One region of the Oerskovia sp. NPDC060338 genome, then DNA from elsewhere that is predicted to be linked to it. Evidence: riboswitches for the same ligand, from Rfam matches in the RefSeq annotation. Region 1 holds a riboswitch; each other region holds the start of a gene.
The links. Region 1 has a riboswitch for thiamine pyrophosphate ahead of ACFWGN_RS00640 (thiamine ABC transporter substrate binding subunit). Riboswitches for the same ligand answer to the same signal wherever they lie in the genome.
Positions count from the first base shown of each region.

Region 2: linked by a shared signal. The riboswitch ahead of thiC (phosphomethylpyrimidine synthase ThiC) and the one ahead of ACFWGN_RS00640 (thiamine ABC transporter substrate binding subunit) in region 1 are both predicted to bind thiamine pyrophosphate.
Region 3: linked by a shared signal. The riboswitch ahead of thiD (bifunctional hydroxymethylpyrimidine kinase/phosphomethylpyrimidine kinase) and the one ahead of ACFWGN_RS00640 (thiamine ABC transporter substrate binding subunit) in region 1 are both predicted to bind thiamine pyrophosphate.

Region 1 covers NZ_JBHXCQ010000001.1:136,634-141,736, forward strand. Annotated here, with positions in the region: gene ACFWGN_RS00635 (ABC transporter permease) at 1-1,593, opposite strand, end outside; gene ACFWGN_RS00640 (thiamine ABC transporter substrate binding subunit) at 1,605-2,693, opposite strand; TPP riboswitch at 2,751-2,876, opposite strand; gene ACFWGN_RS00645 (DUF4235 domain-containing protein) at 3,046-3,315, shown strand; gene ACFWGN_RS00650 (serine hydrolase) at 3,383-4,804, shown strand; gene ACFWGN_RS00655 (YdeI/OmpD-associated family protein) at 4,867-5,103, opposite strand, start outside.
Region 2 covers NZ_JBHXCQ010000012.1:28,826-33,928, forward strand. Annotated here, with positions in the region: gene ACFWGN_RS15290 (YhgE/Pip domain-containing protein) at 1-672, shown strand, start outside; gene ACFWGN_RS15295 (CAP domain-containing protein) at 843-1,925, shown strand; gene ACFWGN_RS15300 (diacylglycerol/lipid kinase family protein) at 1,994-2,977, shown strand; TPP riboswitch at 3,162-3,271, shown strand; gene thiC (phosphomethylpyrimidine synthase ThiC) at 3,262-4,974, shown strand; gene ACFWGN_RS15310 (response regulator transcription factor) at 5,040-5,103, opposite strand, start outside.
Region 3 covers NZ_JBHXCQ010000006.1:15,060-20,162, forward strand. Annotated here, with positions in the region: gene ACFWGN_RS08805 (ABC transporter ATP-binding protein) at 1-366, shown strand, start outside; gene ACFWGN_RS08810 (quinone oxidoreductase family protein) at 393-1,388, shown strand; gene ACFWGN_RS08815 (hypothetical protein) at 1,385-1,657, shown strand; gene thiD (bifunctional hydroxymethylpyrimidine kinase/phosphomethylpyrimidine kinase) at 1,722-3,311, opposite strand; TPP riboswitch at 3,303-3,403, opposite strand; gene ACFWGN_RS08825 (hypothetical protein) at 3,483-3,821, opposite strand; gene ACFWGN_RS08830 (HEAT repeat domain-containing protein) at 3,974-4,801, shown strand; gene ACFWGN_RS08835 (hypothetical protein) at 5,035-5,103, shown strand, end outside.

The sequences.
Region 1 (5,103 bases):
GCCGTAGTTCTCCGCCCCGGGCCGCCCGATGAGCCGGAAGATGACCACGGGGAGCGTGGCCGCGTCGGGCCGGGCCAGGAACGACGTCGCCCCGAACTCGCCGAGCGACACCGCGAACGCGAACCCGATCGCGAGGCCCAGCGACCGGGCCGCGATGGGCCCGTCGACCGCGGCGAACACGCGGGCGGGCGACGCCCCGAGCGTCGCGGCGGCCTCGCGCAGGCGCGGGTCGATCGCGCGCAGCACGGGCAGCACGGTCCTGACCACGAGCGGGATCGCGACGACCGCCTGCGCGATGGGCACGAGCAGCCCCGAGGTCCGCAGGTCCACGTCGATGCCGAGCGGCTTGTCGAGCGTGATGAGGAACCCGAACCCGACCGTCACCGCCGAGACGCCGAGCGGGAGCATGAAGACCGAGTCGAGCGCGCTGATCGCCCGCCGCCCCGTGCGCGACCGCGGACGCCGCGAGACGACGAGCGCGACGAGCCCGCCGATCACGACCGCGAGCAGGGTCGCGATCGCGGCGGTCCGGAGCGAGTTGGCCGTGGCCTCCCACACGGTCACGCTCAGGGCGTTGCGGCCGCCGGTCGTGCCGAGGTTCGCGTAGTTCGCGAGGCTCCAGCCGTCGGGGGTCTGGAACGAGCGCACGAGGAGGTTGACGAGCGGCAGGGCGATCAGGCCCAGCACGACGACGGCGGTCACCGCGAGCGGGGCCGCGTCGGCCCGCAGGCGCAGCGGCCGGGCGGCGGACGTCGCCGCGGACAGGTGGAGCGCGCGCTCGCGGCGGGTGCGGGTCCGGTTGGCGACGCTCAGCGCGACCACGACCACGACGAGCTGCACGACCGAGAGCACCGCGGCCGCGCGCAGGTCGAGGAACTGCGTGGTCTGGATCCAGATCTCGGTCTCGATGGTCCCGTACTGGACCCCGCCCAGGACGAGCACGACCCCGAACGCCGTGGCGCAGAACAGGAACACGATCGACGCGGCCGACGCGATGGCCGGGGCCAGCGACGGCAGCGTCACGGACCGGAACGCACGCCAGGGCGAGGCGCCCAGGGCGCGAGCCGCTTCCTCGGCGCGCGGGTCGAGGTGCTCCCAGAGCCCGCCGACGGTCCGCACCACGACCGAGTAGTTGAAGAACACGAGGGCCAGGACGATCGCCCCGAACGTCCCCTCGAGCCGCAGGAACCCGAGCAGCCCGCCCTCGACCAGCAGGGAGCGGAAGGCCACCCCGACCACGACGGTCGGCAGCACGAACGGCACGGTCACGAACGCGCGCAGGAACGTGCGCCCCCGGAACCGGCACCGGTACAGCACGTACGCGCCGGGCACGCCGAGCAGCACCGAGATCACGGTCCCGAGCACGCCCTGCCACAGCGTCAGCCCGATGATCCGCCAGGTCCGCGGCTCGGAGAACACCTCGGCGAAGCCGGAGAGGTCGAGGGAGCCGTTGCTGACGAACCCGCGCGCGATCAGCGTCACGACGGGCCACGCGAAGAACACCCCGAGGAACAGCAGCGGCAGCCCGGCGGCGAGCCCCCACAGGAGGACCCGCCCGCCGCGCTGCACCGCCGCGGGCACGCCGCGGCTCACGGGCAACGTGCTCAGCCGATCACCGTCGACGTCCACGCCTTGATCCACTCGTCGCGGTGGGCGGTGATGTCGGCCGGCGCGACCTCGAAGGGCGACGGGGACAGGGGCGCGAACTCGGCCCAGCCCTCGGGCAGCTCGGTGTCCGCGTCCGCCGGGTACATGTACATGTTGTCGGCGATGTCGGCCTGGAACGCGTCGCTCACGAGGAAGTCGACGAGCTTCTTGGCGCCCTCGGGGTTCTTGGCCCCGGCCAGCACGCCCGTGTACTCGACCTGGCGGAAGCAGGTGTCGAGCAGCGCACCCGTCGTGGTCTCGGTGCCGTCCTCGGTGACCGTGAACGCGGGCGACGTCGAGTAGGACAGCACGAGGGGGCGCGGGCCCTTGCCCTCGGAGCCGGAGAAGTCGACGTAGTAGGCGTCGGACCATCCGTCAGCGACCTTGACGCCGTTGTCCTCGAGCTTGCTCCAGTAGCCCTCCCAGCCGTCCTCGCCGTAGGCGCCGACGGTCGCGAGCAGGAACGACAGCCCGGGCGACGACGTCGCGGGGTTGGTCACGACGAGCAGGTCCTTGTACTCGGGCTCGGTCAGGTCGTCGAGGGTCACGGGCTCGGGGATGCCCGCTGCCGTGAACCAGGCGTGGTCGACGTTGACGCAGACGTCGCCGAGGTCCACGGGGGTGAGCTCGCCGTCCCCGACGGCGTACTGGGCCGCCGAGTCGGCGAGGCCCGCGGGCGTGTAGGGCTCGAGCACGCCCTCGTCGATCGCGCGGGTCGCGAACGAGTTGTCGATGCCGAACACGACGTCGCCGAGCGGCGCGTCCTTGGTCAGGATCAGCTGGTTGACGAGCGCTCCGCCGTCGCCGGGAGCGACCTGCTTGACGGTCAGCCCGGACTCCTTCTCGAACGCGGCGAGGACGTCCTCGCTCACGTTGAAGGAGTCGTGCGTGACGAGCGTGACGGTGCTCGCCTCCGCGCTCGAGGTGTCGCCCGCGCCTGTGTCGGTCGACCCGGCACAGGCCGTGAGAGCCAGCGCGCTGAGCCCGCCGACGAGACCGAGGCCGATCTTGTGAGCGGGGCCGCGGCGGGTACTGATGGTGTTCACGTGTCCTCCTTGGACGTCACAGGAGGGGGACCTCGCGCACGGAAGGTCCGTGAGCGAGGCTGGAGAAGCCCGACTTCCTCCACCGGTGCTAACCGGATCAGGTTCGAGGGTCTGCGGTGGTCCGCACTCTCAGCGCCTGTTGCCCGTTGTCTCCGGGCGGTCGGCGCTCCCCTGTCGTTCACCTGCGACTTTACACCGCGGCCCGACGGCGCGGGCAGGGGTCCGGCGTGTGGTCTCGCCCGAGGCGCGCCCCGCCCGGGGCGACGGCTACGGTGGGACCTGAGCTCCGCCGTCGGGCACGTGCACGACGCGCGGCGCGCCCCGCCCGCCGCACCCTCACCAGGAGGTCCACATGGCCGAGAACGAGCAGACCCTCACCGAGAAGGTCGCGACCGTCGCCCTGACGCTGGCCGCGGGCTGGGTCGCGCAGAAGGTCGTGAGCTTCGCGTGGGCCAAGGCGACGGGGCACGACGCCCCCAAGGACCTGGACGACCCCGAGGTCGGCATCATCAGCGCTGTCACGTTCGCCGCGGCCGCTGCGGCCGCGAGCGTGTTCGCCCGCCGTTTCGCGGGGCGCGAGGCCAAGCGCGTCGTGACGCGGCTCGCGGCCCGCGCGTCCTGAGACCGGGGTCGGGCGGCACCGGCGGGTCCGCACCCGCCGCGCGAGGGTCGTTCCGTAGGGTGTCTCGATGCCCTCCCTCTCTGCTGCCCGACGCCGTCGCTCACCCCTCGTCGGAGGCCTCCTCGTCGTGGGGCTCGCACTGACCGGGTGCTCGTCGTCCGGGAACGGCTCCGAGGTGCCGCCCACGCCGAGCGCGGCCCCGACCGCGGTCGCGCTGCCCGGCGGCACGGTGGGCAAGGCGGCCGGCTGGGTGCTCGAGGTGCTCAACGCGGACGCTTCGCCCGACGCCGCGACGCTGGACCGGCGGTTCGCCCGGTCGTTCCTGGACCAGGTTCCCGCCGCGCAGCTCGTGCCCGTCCTTGACCAGCTCCGCGCGGACCGGGAGTGGGTGCCGGTCTCGGTCGACGTGGTCGACGCGGACGAGAAGCAGTCCGCGCTGACGATCGTCGGGGCGAGCGGTCAGTACTTCACGATGCAGATCGGGGTCGATGCGGACAGCCGCATCGAGACCCTGTTCTTCGGCCCGGGCGACGACCCGCACCGCGAGCCCGCGGCGAGCTGGGACGAGCTGGGCGAACGCCTCGACGCCGTGGACGCGCAGAGCTCGCTGCTCGTGGCCCAGGTCCTGGACAACGGGACGTGCCAGGCGGTCGAGGAGGCCCCCGGCGGCACGGAACCGGACGAGGTGCTGCCGCTCGGCTCGATCTTCAAGCTCTACGTGCTGGGCGCGGTGTCGCAGGCCGTCGAGGCCGGGACGCTGACCTGGGACGACGAGCTGACCGTGACCGACGACGTGCGGTCGCTGCCCTCTGGCCAGCTCCAGGACGCGCCCACGGGCACCGTGGTCACGGTGCGCGAGGCGGCCGGGCTCATGATCTCGATCAGCGACAACACCGCGACCGACCTGCTGGTCCAGGCCGTGGGGCGTGACGCCGTCGAACGCGCGCAGGCCGAGCTGGGGCACGCCGACCCGTCCCTGAACACCCCGTTCCTGACGACCCGCGACGCGTTCGCGATCGCGTGGGGCTCGCCGTCGCAGGCCACCGGGTGGGCCGCGGCCGGCACCGCGGAACGGCGCGCGATGCTCGACGCGCTGCCCGGCGGGCCCCTCGACGTCGACCCCGCGGGAGTGACCACGCCCGTGTGGCAGGACGACGTCGACTGGTTCGCGACGTCGTCGGACCTGTGCGCCGCGCACGTCTGGTTGCACGACCGCGGCGAGCAGGACCCCGTGGTCCGTGAGGTGCTCTCGGTCAACCCCGGCATCGAGGTCGACACGACGGCCTGGCCCTACGTCGCGTTCAAGGGCGGCAGCGCGCCGGGCGTCCTGGCGGGCTCGTGGCTCGCGGAGGACGCCGAGGGCGACACGTACGTCGTGACCGTGCAGCTCGCCGCCACGGACCCGGCCGTGCTCGCGGACCCGATGGTGCTGGTCGACACCGCGGAGAGCGCGTTCGCGCTGCTGGGAGGGCCTGCGGGCTCGGAGTAGGGCGTGCTGCCCCCGGGGACCGGGGCCGACCGTCGTCCTGCCGAGGATCTCCGGCGTGGGACCTACCCGCCGGGAGCCAGGTCCGCGACGGCCTTGTCGATCCGCCGCTGCCGGGTCTCGGGGGTCTTCGCGGCCTCGATCGGCTCGACCAGCGCGCGCCGACGGCTGAACGACAACTCGTCGAACGCCGCACGCGCCTCGGCCGTGAGCGCTGCCGCGAGGTCGTCGGGCACCGTGACCTCGCGCGGTGCGTCGTCGACCTCGATCTCGACGTCCACCTCGTCGCCGCCCGACACCCC
Region 2 (5,103 bases), on a different contig from region 1:
CCGGTGCAGACCGAGTACTACGACGAGGTGCCCGAGTCGCTGGGCATGCTCGCCAGCTTCCTGCCCATGGTCTTCATGATCCTGACCTACATCTCGTCCTACGCGACCGGCATCGTCATCCGTGCGACGTTCCCTCTGGCGAGCACCGGTCGAGGGCGGACGGTGCTCGTGCAGCTCGGGCTGGCGGCCGCGGCCGCAGCCGTCGTCGGGGTGGCTGCGTCGTGGGTCCTGTCGACCATGGCCCCCGCGGCGGGTCTGCCGGTCGGCGACTCGGCGGTCTTCCTCGCGATCTCGTCGTTCGCCCTCATGACGCTCGTGATCGGGTCGGTGAACTGGCTCGGCACGGCAGGGATGGTCGTGCCGGTCGCGATGCTGGTGCTGGGCATGGGGACCGCCGACCTGCCGTACGAGTTCCTGCCCGCCTTCTGGCAGGACTTCGTCCACCCGTGGAACCCCTTGAGGTTCCTCGCGGACGGTGGGCGGGCCCTGCTGTTCCAGGGCGCCGGGTGGTGGAACGCGGCCACGCCGGGCATGGTGATCACGGCCGTCGTCGGCGCTGTCCTCGTCGGGACGTCGGTGCTGACCCGTCGCGGTCGCGTCCGGGAGACCTCGCCCGACCTGGCCGGGGTCGCGCCGTCCGAGCACGCCCTGAGCGGGAGCGGCGGCCGATGAGCCAGGTCGTGATCGAGCCCAGCAGGCGGGACAAGAGCTCCGGCCGGGCACGGACCTGAGCAGGTCCCGCCCAGGTCTGCGAACCTGGCCACGCTCCCACGGAACGGGCATACTGGACGATCAGCCCACGTTCCACTGACGGAAGGTCCCTCGTGCCGCTGGATTCCCCCGTGCCCGACCACCTTCCGCAGACCCGGGCCGAGCGTCGTCGCGCCGAGCAGATCGCGTCGCCGCCGTCCGGCGCCGCCCGGCGCCGACGCCGGGCCGAGGCCGTCCGCCACGCCCGTGCGGGGGGCGAGGGGCGTCGCGCGACCGCGCTGCCCCAGGTCATGGTGGTCACGCTCGGCCTCGTGGGCGGCCTGCTCGCGGTCCCGGCCGTCCAGGAGGTCGGCGGCCAGGGACCGGGGCTCGAGCCGATCGGCGCGCGCTGGGACGCCGCGCTCGGCCGCGACGTCGACCGCGCGAGCCGGAGCGACGCCTCGCGCGGGCCGGTCCTCGCCGAGGGCGGTACGGCACGGCAGCCGACCTCGCCGCAGACCGCGCCGGACGCACAGGTGACCACCCCGGTCCCCGACGCGCCCGCGGCGGCGTCCCCGGAGCCGACTCCAGAGCCCGCGCCCGAGGCGACCGCCCCCGCAGGCCCGCCGCAGCTCGGCGCGACCGGACCCGAGGTCCAGGCGATCCAGGAGCGGCTTCAGGTGCACGGGGCCACGGTCCTGGCCGACGGCGAGTTCGGTGCGGGGACCGACCGCGCCCTGCGCACGTTCCAGGCGGCGCAGGGCCTCGAGCCCGACGGCGTGGCGGGCGCCGTGACCCAGGCCGCGCTGCTCGCGGACCCCGCCCCCTCGACGGGCGGAACCGGTTCGACCGGGGGAGCCCCGTCGTCGGGCACGGGAGACATGGCCGCCGTGCTGGACCTCGTCAACACGCACCGTGCGGCCGCGAGCTGCCCGGCCCTGCGCGCCGACGACCAGCTCGCCCGCGCCGCGACCCTGCACGCGCAGGACATGGTCGACCAGGGGTACTTCAGCCACACGAGCCTCGACGGGCGGACCTTCGGCGACCGCGTGACCGCCCAGGGGTACGCACAGCCCGGCGGCGAGAACATCGCGGCCGGTCAGCAGACCGCCCAGGCCGTGGTCGACGCGTGGATGGCGTCCGAGGGGCACCGCGCGAACATCCTCAACTGCGACTTCACGGCGATGGGACTGGGGCGCGCGGGAAACACCTGGGTGCAGGTCTTCGGGTACTGAGGACGCCCGGAAGGGTCCGAGGTGTCCGCTTGCCGGGCGAGCCGGTGCACGCCGCGACATACTCAGGTGTGAACCCGTCCCCCGAAGCAACGCCCGAGCCCGCCGCCCAGCAACGTCTCGACCACGCCCCGCTCCGCTCGGCGGTCATCGTCAACCCGAACCGGGTCGATGGGCTCGACGAGCTCCGTCGGACCATCGAGTCCCAGCTCGCCGACGCGGGCTGGCCCGCCCCCGCCTGGCTCGAGACGACCGCCGAGGATCCCGGCACCGGCCAGGCCCGGCAGGCCGTCGACGACGGCGCCGAGGTCGTGTTCGTCAGCGGCGGTGACGGCACCGTGCGAGCCTGCATCGAGGGGCTCGTCGGGACCGACGCGGCGCTCGCGGTCCTGCCCGGCGGCACGGGCAACCTCCTCGCGACCAACCTCGGCATCCCGCCGAGCCCGGAGGACGGCATCCGCCTCGCGCTCGACCGCGGGCGCCGCGCCGTGGACGTCGGCGAGGTCGACGGTCAGGCGTTCGCCGTCATGGCGGGCATGGGGCTCGACGCCGCGATGATGGAGGACGCACCGACAGCGCTCAAGGCCAAGGCGGGTGCTCTCGCCTACGTCGTCTCGGCGTTCAAGCACCTCGCCGACGACGAGATGAAGGTCGAGGTGCGCGTGGACGACCGGCCGGTGCTGCGCCGTCGGGCGCGCAGCGTGCTCGTGGGGAACGTCGGCAAGCTCCAGGCGGGCGTCAACCTGCTGCCCGACGCCGTGCCCGACAACGGGCAGATGGACGTCGCGATCCTCGCGCCCCGCAACCTGGGCCACTGGGTCCAGCTCCTCGTCGGGGTGCTGCGTGGACGCAGGCGCGTCCCCAACATGGAGGTGCTGCGCGGGTCACGGATCTCGGTGATCTCCGACCGGCCGCAGCCACGCCAGCTCGACGGCGACGTGATCGAGCCGTCGAGGAAGCTCGAGGTCAGCGTGCGCGCCGGGGCGCTGTGGGTGTGCGTGTACCAGCCCGACACGTCCGACGACATCGCGGAGGGCGCGCCCACGGGCGGGTGATCCAGGCCAGTCGCTGAGTGCGGAGCTCTTGTGCGACACGCCCGGCGTTTCTCGCAAGAACTCCGCACTCACGGGGAGAGGGGCGGTCGTGGGACGCGCGCGCCGGCGCCCAGCGCCGTGCGCTACGGTGGCCGCGCACCACCCAGCACACCGCACCACCGCACCACCAGCACGACCCACAACTCCACACACCCACGGGAGCTCGCAGCAGCGAGCTGAGAGGGCGGCTCAGCGCCGCCGACCGTTCGAACCTGTTCGGATCATGCCGACGTAGGGAGAGAGCAATGAGCTCTGAGACCGCTGTGCCCGCGCACACCATCACGACCGGACCCATCGCGGGGTCCGCCAAGGTCCACCACCCCGTCCCGGGCGCCGCGCACCTGCGCGTCCCCGAGCGCCGCGTGCACCTGAGCAACGGCGAGCACCTGGACCTGTACGACACCTCGGGCCCGTACACCGCGTCGGACGACCCCGCGGCGTTCGACCTCGCGGGGGGCCTGCCCGCCCTGCGTGCGTCCTGGCTCCGGCCCAACGCCGCCACCACCGAGCGCGGCACGGGTGGCGCCCGGACGCAGCTCGCCTGGGCGCGGGCCGGGGTCGTGACCGACGAGATGCGCTTCGTCGCGGCCCGCGAGGGCGTCGACGTCGAGCTCGTGCGCGACGAGGTCGCGCGGGGCAGGGCCGTGATCCCGGCCAACCGCCGCCACCCCGAGATCGAGCCCATGATCATCGGCAAGGCGTTCGGCGTGAAGATCAACGCGAACATCGGCAACTCGGCCGTGACGTCCTCGATCGAGGAGGAGGTCGAGAAGATGGTGTGGGCCGCCCGCTGGGGCGCGGACACCCTCATGGATCTCTCGACGGGCAAGGACATCCACGAGACCCGCGAGTGGGTGCTGCGCAACTCCCCGATCCCCGTGGGGACCGTGCCGCTCTACCAGGCGCTCGAGAAGGTCAAGGGCGATCCCTCACAGCTCACGTGGGAGATCTACCGCGACACCGTGATCGAGCAGGCCGAGCAGGGCGTCGACTACATGACCGTGCACGCGGGCGTCCTCCTGCGCTACGTCCCGCTGACCGCTCGCCGCGTCACGGGCATCGTGTCCCGCGGCGGCTCGATCATGGCTGCCTGGTGCCTCGCGCACCACCAGGAGTCGTTCCTGTACACGCACTTCGCGGAGCTGTGCGAGATCCTGCGCGACTACGACGTGACGTTCTCGCTGGGCGACGGCCTGCGCCCGGGCTCGATCGCGGACGCCAACGACGCGGCCCAGTTCGCCGAGCTGCGCACGCTGGGCGAGCTGACCAAGGTCGCGAAGTCCTACGGCGTGCAGGTCATGATCGAGGGCCCGGGGCACGTCCCCATGCACAAGATCGTCGAGAACGTGCGCCTCGAGGAGGAGCTGTGCGAGGAGGCGCCGTTCTACACGCTCGGCCCGCTCGCGACCGACATCGCGCCCGCGTACGACCACATCACGTCCGCGATCGGGGCCGCGATCATCGCGCAGGCCGGGACCGCGATGCTCTGCTACGTCACGCCCAAGGAGCACCTGGGGCTGCCCGACCGCGACGACGTCAAGACGGGGGTCATCACGTACAGGATCGCGGCGCACTCGGCCGACCTCGCAAAGGGCCACCCGCGCGCGCAGCTCCGGGACGACGCGCTGTCCCGTGCCCGGTTCGAGTTCCGCTGGCACGACCAGTTCGCGCTCTCGCTCGACCCGGACACGGCCCGCGCGTTCCACGACGAGACCCTGCCGGCCGAGCCCGCCAAGACCGCGCACTTCTGCTCGATGTGCGGGCCCAAGTTCTGCTCGATGCGGATCTCGGCGGACGTGCGCGAGTACGCCGAGGAGAACGGGCTGACGTCGGTCGAGGCGATCGAGGCCGGCATGGCGGAGAAGTCGAGCGAGTTCGCGGACGCGGGCGGCCGGGTGTACCTCCCCGTGACTCCCGCCCAGCCCGTGGCGCCGAGCGAGCCCGTGGCGCCGAGGTAGAACGTCCTGCGCGAGATAGGACGCAGCGCGCACTACCTCGCGCAGGACGTCCTACCTGGGCCGGGTCACCGTGCCGACGGCGCCGCGATCCCGTGCTCGTACGCCCACACCACGAGCTGGACACGGTCG
Region 3 (5,103 bases), on a different contig from region 1:
CTGTCGCAGGGAGAGCGCGGACGCACCATCATCGCCCGGGCGCTCGTCGCCGACCCCGCGCTGCTGCTGCTCGACGAACCGAGCACAGGGCTCGACGTCGCGGCGCGCGAGCAGCTCCTCGCGACGATCGACGCGGTGCGGGTCGCGCACCCCGAGGTCGCCTCGGTCCTCGTGACCCACCACCTCGAGGAGCTGCCCAGGTCCACGAGCCACGCGCTGCTGCTCGCGCCGGGGCGGGTCTCCGCGTCCGGCCGTGCGGACGAGGTCCTGACCTCCGAGGCGGTCTCGCGCTGCTTCGCGCACCCGATCCACGTCGAGCGCCGCCACGGACGCTGGCGGGCCTCGGCGGGTCCGGCCACCGCCTGAGCCGACGTCCCGCCTAGGCTGACCCCATGCGCGCGATCCAGGCACTCCAGGCAGGCGGCCCCGACGTCCTCGAGCTCGTCGAGCTCCCGACCCCGGTCCCCGGACCCGGCGAGCTCCTCGTCGAGGTCGCGGCGGCGGGGGTCAACTTCATCGACACCTACCGTCGGGCGGGGGTCTACCCGATGGAGTTCCCGCACGTGGTCGGCACCGAGGGCGCGGGCGTCGTCGGGGCGGTCGGCCCGGGCGTCACGGACTTCGAGCCCGGCGACCACGTCGCCTGGACCAACGCGTCCGGCTCGTACGCCGAGCAGGTGATCGTCCCGGCGGACGTCGCGATCCCCGTGCCGGAGTCGGTCGACCTGCGGCTCGCGGCGGCCGTGGCCCTCCAGGGGCTCACGGCGCACTACCTCGTGACCTCGACCTACCCGGTCCAGCCCGGGGACGACGTCCTGCTGCACGCGGGGGCCGGCGGCGTCGGGCTGCTCGCGACCCAGCTCGCGGTGCGCCGCGGCGCGCGCGTCATCACGACCGTCTCGACCGAGGCCAAGGCCGAGCTGTCGCGCGCGGCCGGGGCGGCCGACGTCCTGAACTACGCCGAGCTCGACGACCTCACGACCGAGCTGCCCGCGATCGTGCGCGACCTCACGGGCGGCCGGGGTGTCGCGGTCGCCTACGACTCGGTCGGCAAGGACACGTTCGAGGCGTCGCTCGCGTCGCTGCGCCGCCGCGGCATGCTCGTGCTGTTCGGCGGGTCCTCGGGCCAGGTACCTCCGTTCGACCTGCAGCGCCTCAACAAGGGCGGGTCGCTGTTCGCGACCCGCCCCAAGCTCGACGACTACACCGCGACGCGCGCCGAGCTCATCGAGCGCGCCGACGAGATCTTCGCGCTCGTCGCCTCGGGGGACCTGGACGTGCGCGTGGGCGCGACGTTCCCGCTCGCCCGCGCGGCCGACGCGCACCGCGCGCTCGAGGGCCGCGCGACGACGGGCAAGGTCCTGCTCGTCCCGAGCGCCGCCTCGTGAGCTGGGACTGGGTGCCGCCGCGCCCCGGCGAGGACGAACCCACCCGGCGGACGGACCGCCGCCTGCGCCTGGCGCTGACCGTCCTCATGGTCGTCTTCACGGGCGTGCTCGCGGTCTACTACCTGACGGTCGGGCTCGACCAGATGCGCACGCAGTGCGTCACGGAGCGCCCCGAGGGCGTGTCGTCGAACGAGGTCAGCACGTCGTGGCGCTGGTGGCCGCCCGGGTACGACTGCTCGTACCCGGACGGCGGGACGACGAGCGCGTGAGGACGGCCGCTCGCGCCGAGAAGTGAGCAGATGCCCCCGTTCCCCCCGGATCAGGGGCATCTGCTCACTTCTCGGCGCCCCCGACCGGCGCCTCGGGCCAGGTCGGCCGCTCGATCCCCTGCTCGAAGAACAGGTACTCGTGCATCGAGGACAGCTCGAACGCGCGCAGCATGCGTTCGCGCTCGGCGGGCGAGGCCCAGCGCGCGGCCTCGTCGGCGAAAGAGCACGCGGTGCGCGTCGCCTCCTGGAAGGCCGGGTCGCCGTAGAGCGAGATCCACCGCGCGTACGGATGCCCGTCGAGGTCCCCCGCCCGGCGCACCAGGACGTCGCCGATGTACGAGTACAGCCAGTAGCACGGCAGCAGCGCCGCGACGGTCTCCGCGTACGACCCGTTCGACGCCGCGTGCAGGTGGTTGGTGTAGGCGGCGGTCACGGGAGAGGGGTCGACGCTCTCGACCGCCCCCCGGTCCATCCCGGCGTGCTCGCCCAACCAGTCACGGTGCAGCGCCTGCTCGACCTCGAGCGACTCGACGGCCGCGCCCGCGAAGAACTGCCGGGCCTCGGGCGTCGGCGCGAGCTGGCTCGCCCGCGACAGCACGCGCGAGTACTCGGCGAGGTACGCGGCGTCCTGCGCGAGGTAGAACCCGAAGTCCTCGACGGCGAGGCTCCCGTCCGCGAGCGCCCGCACGAACCCCATGCTCTCGACGGCCTCGCGCCAGCCCGCGATCCGCTCCCAGGCCTCCTCGGAGAACGCCCGCAGGCCCAGCGTGGGCAGGTGCGCCAGGTGGTCGACGGGTCCGCGGCCCGTGCCCACCGTCAACGCTCCCCCGGCCCGCAGCGCGCCGGTCAACCAGGTCTTCGCATCGCGCACGGCGCCCGCCCAGTCGTCGCGCCGGGGTCGGAGCGCCGCAACCGCAGCCGACAGCGAGCACCCCGTCCCGTGGGTGTGCACGGTGTCGACGCGGGGCGCGGAGAAGGTCGTGACGTCGTCGGGCCCCACGAGCGCGTCGGGCGACTCCTCCCCCGTGAGGTGACCACCCTTCAGGAGCACGACGGCGCCGCTCGCCACGTGCAGGCGCCTCGCCTGGGCGAGGGCGTCCGGCCAGGTGGTCGCGGCCGGCTCGCCCAGGAGGACGGCCAGCTCGGGGAGGTTGGGGGTCACGAGGTCGGCGAGCGCGACCAGGTCGCGCACCGCCTGCTCGGCCCCCTCGTCGAGGAGGCGGTGGCCGCTCGTGGCGACCATGACGGGATCGAGCACGACGAACGGCGGACGCACCCGGCCGAGCCACGTCGCGATGGCACGCGCATTGGCCTCGTCGGCGACCATGCCGATCTTCACGGCATCGATCACCACGTCGTCCGAGACCGCGTCGAGCTGCTCGGTCAGGAAGTCCGCGCCCGGGACGTGGACCGTGCGGACGCCGTGCGTGTTCTGCGCGACCAGGGCGGTCGTGACCGCCATGCCGTACGCGCCGTGCGCCGCGAACGCCTTGAGGTCGGCCTGGATCCCGGCGCCTCCCGTCGGGTCGGTGCCCGCGATGGACAGGACGCGGGGGCGGGAGGCCTCGGCCCCGGGCGACCCGACGCGTTCTCGTGCGGTGCTGGACGCGGGTTCGGGTCGGGGCAGGACAGGTGTGGTGGCAGCAAGCGACATTGCCGACATCCCTTCGCTAGTGCTAGCTAGATCAGGTTCGACGGGTGTGTTCTCAGCCCGGCTCGTGGGAGCGGGCACCCCGTGTCTTCGGGGGAAGGATAGCGGGCACCCGGACCGGACGGTCGGCGGAGACCACCAGGTGTCGCCCGGGGGCGGATCAGCGGGGGGCGCCTACGAGACCCCGGCCGGCACGGTCATCACGTCGATGCTCGACAGCGGGACGTACCGGTCCAGGCACGTCACGACCCGCTCGACGTCCTCGCGGACGGCGCCGGGGACGAAAGCGACCGTCGTCGGGAGCGGCGGCAGAGGGAGCGGTGTCACGGCGTACTCGACCGCAGGGTCCTCGATGCAGACGTCGATCCCGTCGGGCCACGCGTCGACCCCGACGATCCACGGCCCCTGCGGCGGGATCGCGACCGGCCCGGTCGCGCCCAGCGCGGCGGCCAGCGCCAGGGAGCCGCACGACGCCGCCACGGCTCCGGCGAGCAGGACGGTGCGGCGGGGCATGGCGGTCACCTCGGTGGTCGTCGTCGACGTCGGTGCGACCACCGTAGCGGACCCGCTCGGAGGAGACCCGGCGGTCGGCCGGCCCCCTATGCTCGCCCCATGGTTCTCAGCGTTCCCGTCCACCCGCGTCCGTCGCGCGGCTCGGCCTCGCGATGACCGACGACCTGCTCGCCCGGCTCCTCGACCCGGATCCCGCGGTCGACGAGGACGCTGTCGACGCCGCCGCCGAACGCGCCCTGGCCGGCGACCGGGAGGCCGCCGACGCCCTGCGCGACGTCGTGCTGCGCTTCGAGCGGTTCCCGATCAGCACGTTCGAGCGGACTCTCAACCGTCTCTACGCCTTCGCCGACGCGTCGCTCGAGCCGGCGATGCTGCGCGCCCTCGAGAACGGGGCGTCGGCACCCTGGTACCTCACGGCAGCCTGCGGACGCGCGGGCTTCCGGGGAGCCGTGCCCTACGCCCTCGCCCTGCTCGACTCACCAGTCACCTACGAGCGGACGGTCGGCTGCGAGGTGCTCGACGTCCTGGGGGCGCACGAGGCCGTGCCGACCCTCGTCGACGTGCTCGGCGACACGGACCACCGCGTCCGGGAGAGCGCGGCCGCTGCCCTTGCCGACCTCGGCGGGTCCGGGGCCGCGCTCGGGCTGCGCCGCGAGCTCGTCGAGCCTCGGTTCGGGCTCCTGGGCTACGTGTCGAACGCCCTGGGCGCGATCGAGCCCGACCAGACGACCTGGCTCCTCGACCAGGCCGCCAGTCCGGACACCAGAACCCGGTACTGGGCGGTCCGTGCCCTCGGGCGCACCGGGAGCGACCTGGTCCACGAGCCGCTGCTCGTCGTCGCAGCAGACCCTGCGGAGGAGACCGCGGCCATCGCGAACGGAAGCACGGTCGCGAGCGCAGCACGCAGTGCCCTGAAGACCTGGCAACGCGTGCGCCGCGTCCGTGCGGCAGACACCACGAGCACACGCCCCCTGTCCTGACCGCGGAGCCTCGCGCCCGCCCCGACGACAGGTCGGAGCAGGACCGCGACGAACGTCATGCTGGAGCGCACCACGAGGCGCTCTACGTCGTGCCGAGGCCGCCCGGCCAGGTGCAGCAGCGACTCGCGGTCAGCGCCTGCGCCGGGTGGCGGAGGCGAGCCTGCGGTTGAGCCGGGGCGCGGCACGGCGGATGCTGGGGGCGACCGTCCGGTCCAGCCACGAGGAGGTCGGCCATGCACCCGACGCAGGACGTCACGTCCCACCGCACCGCGCTCACGTCACCACGAGGCCGACGCATCGCC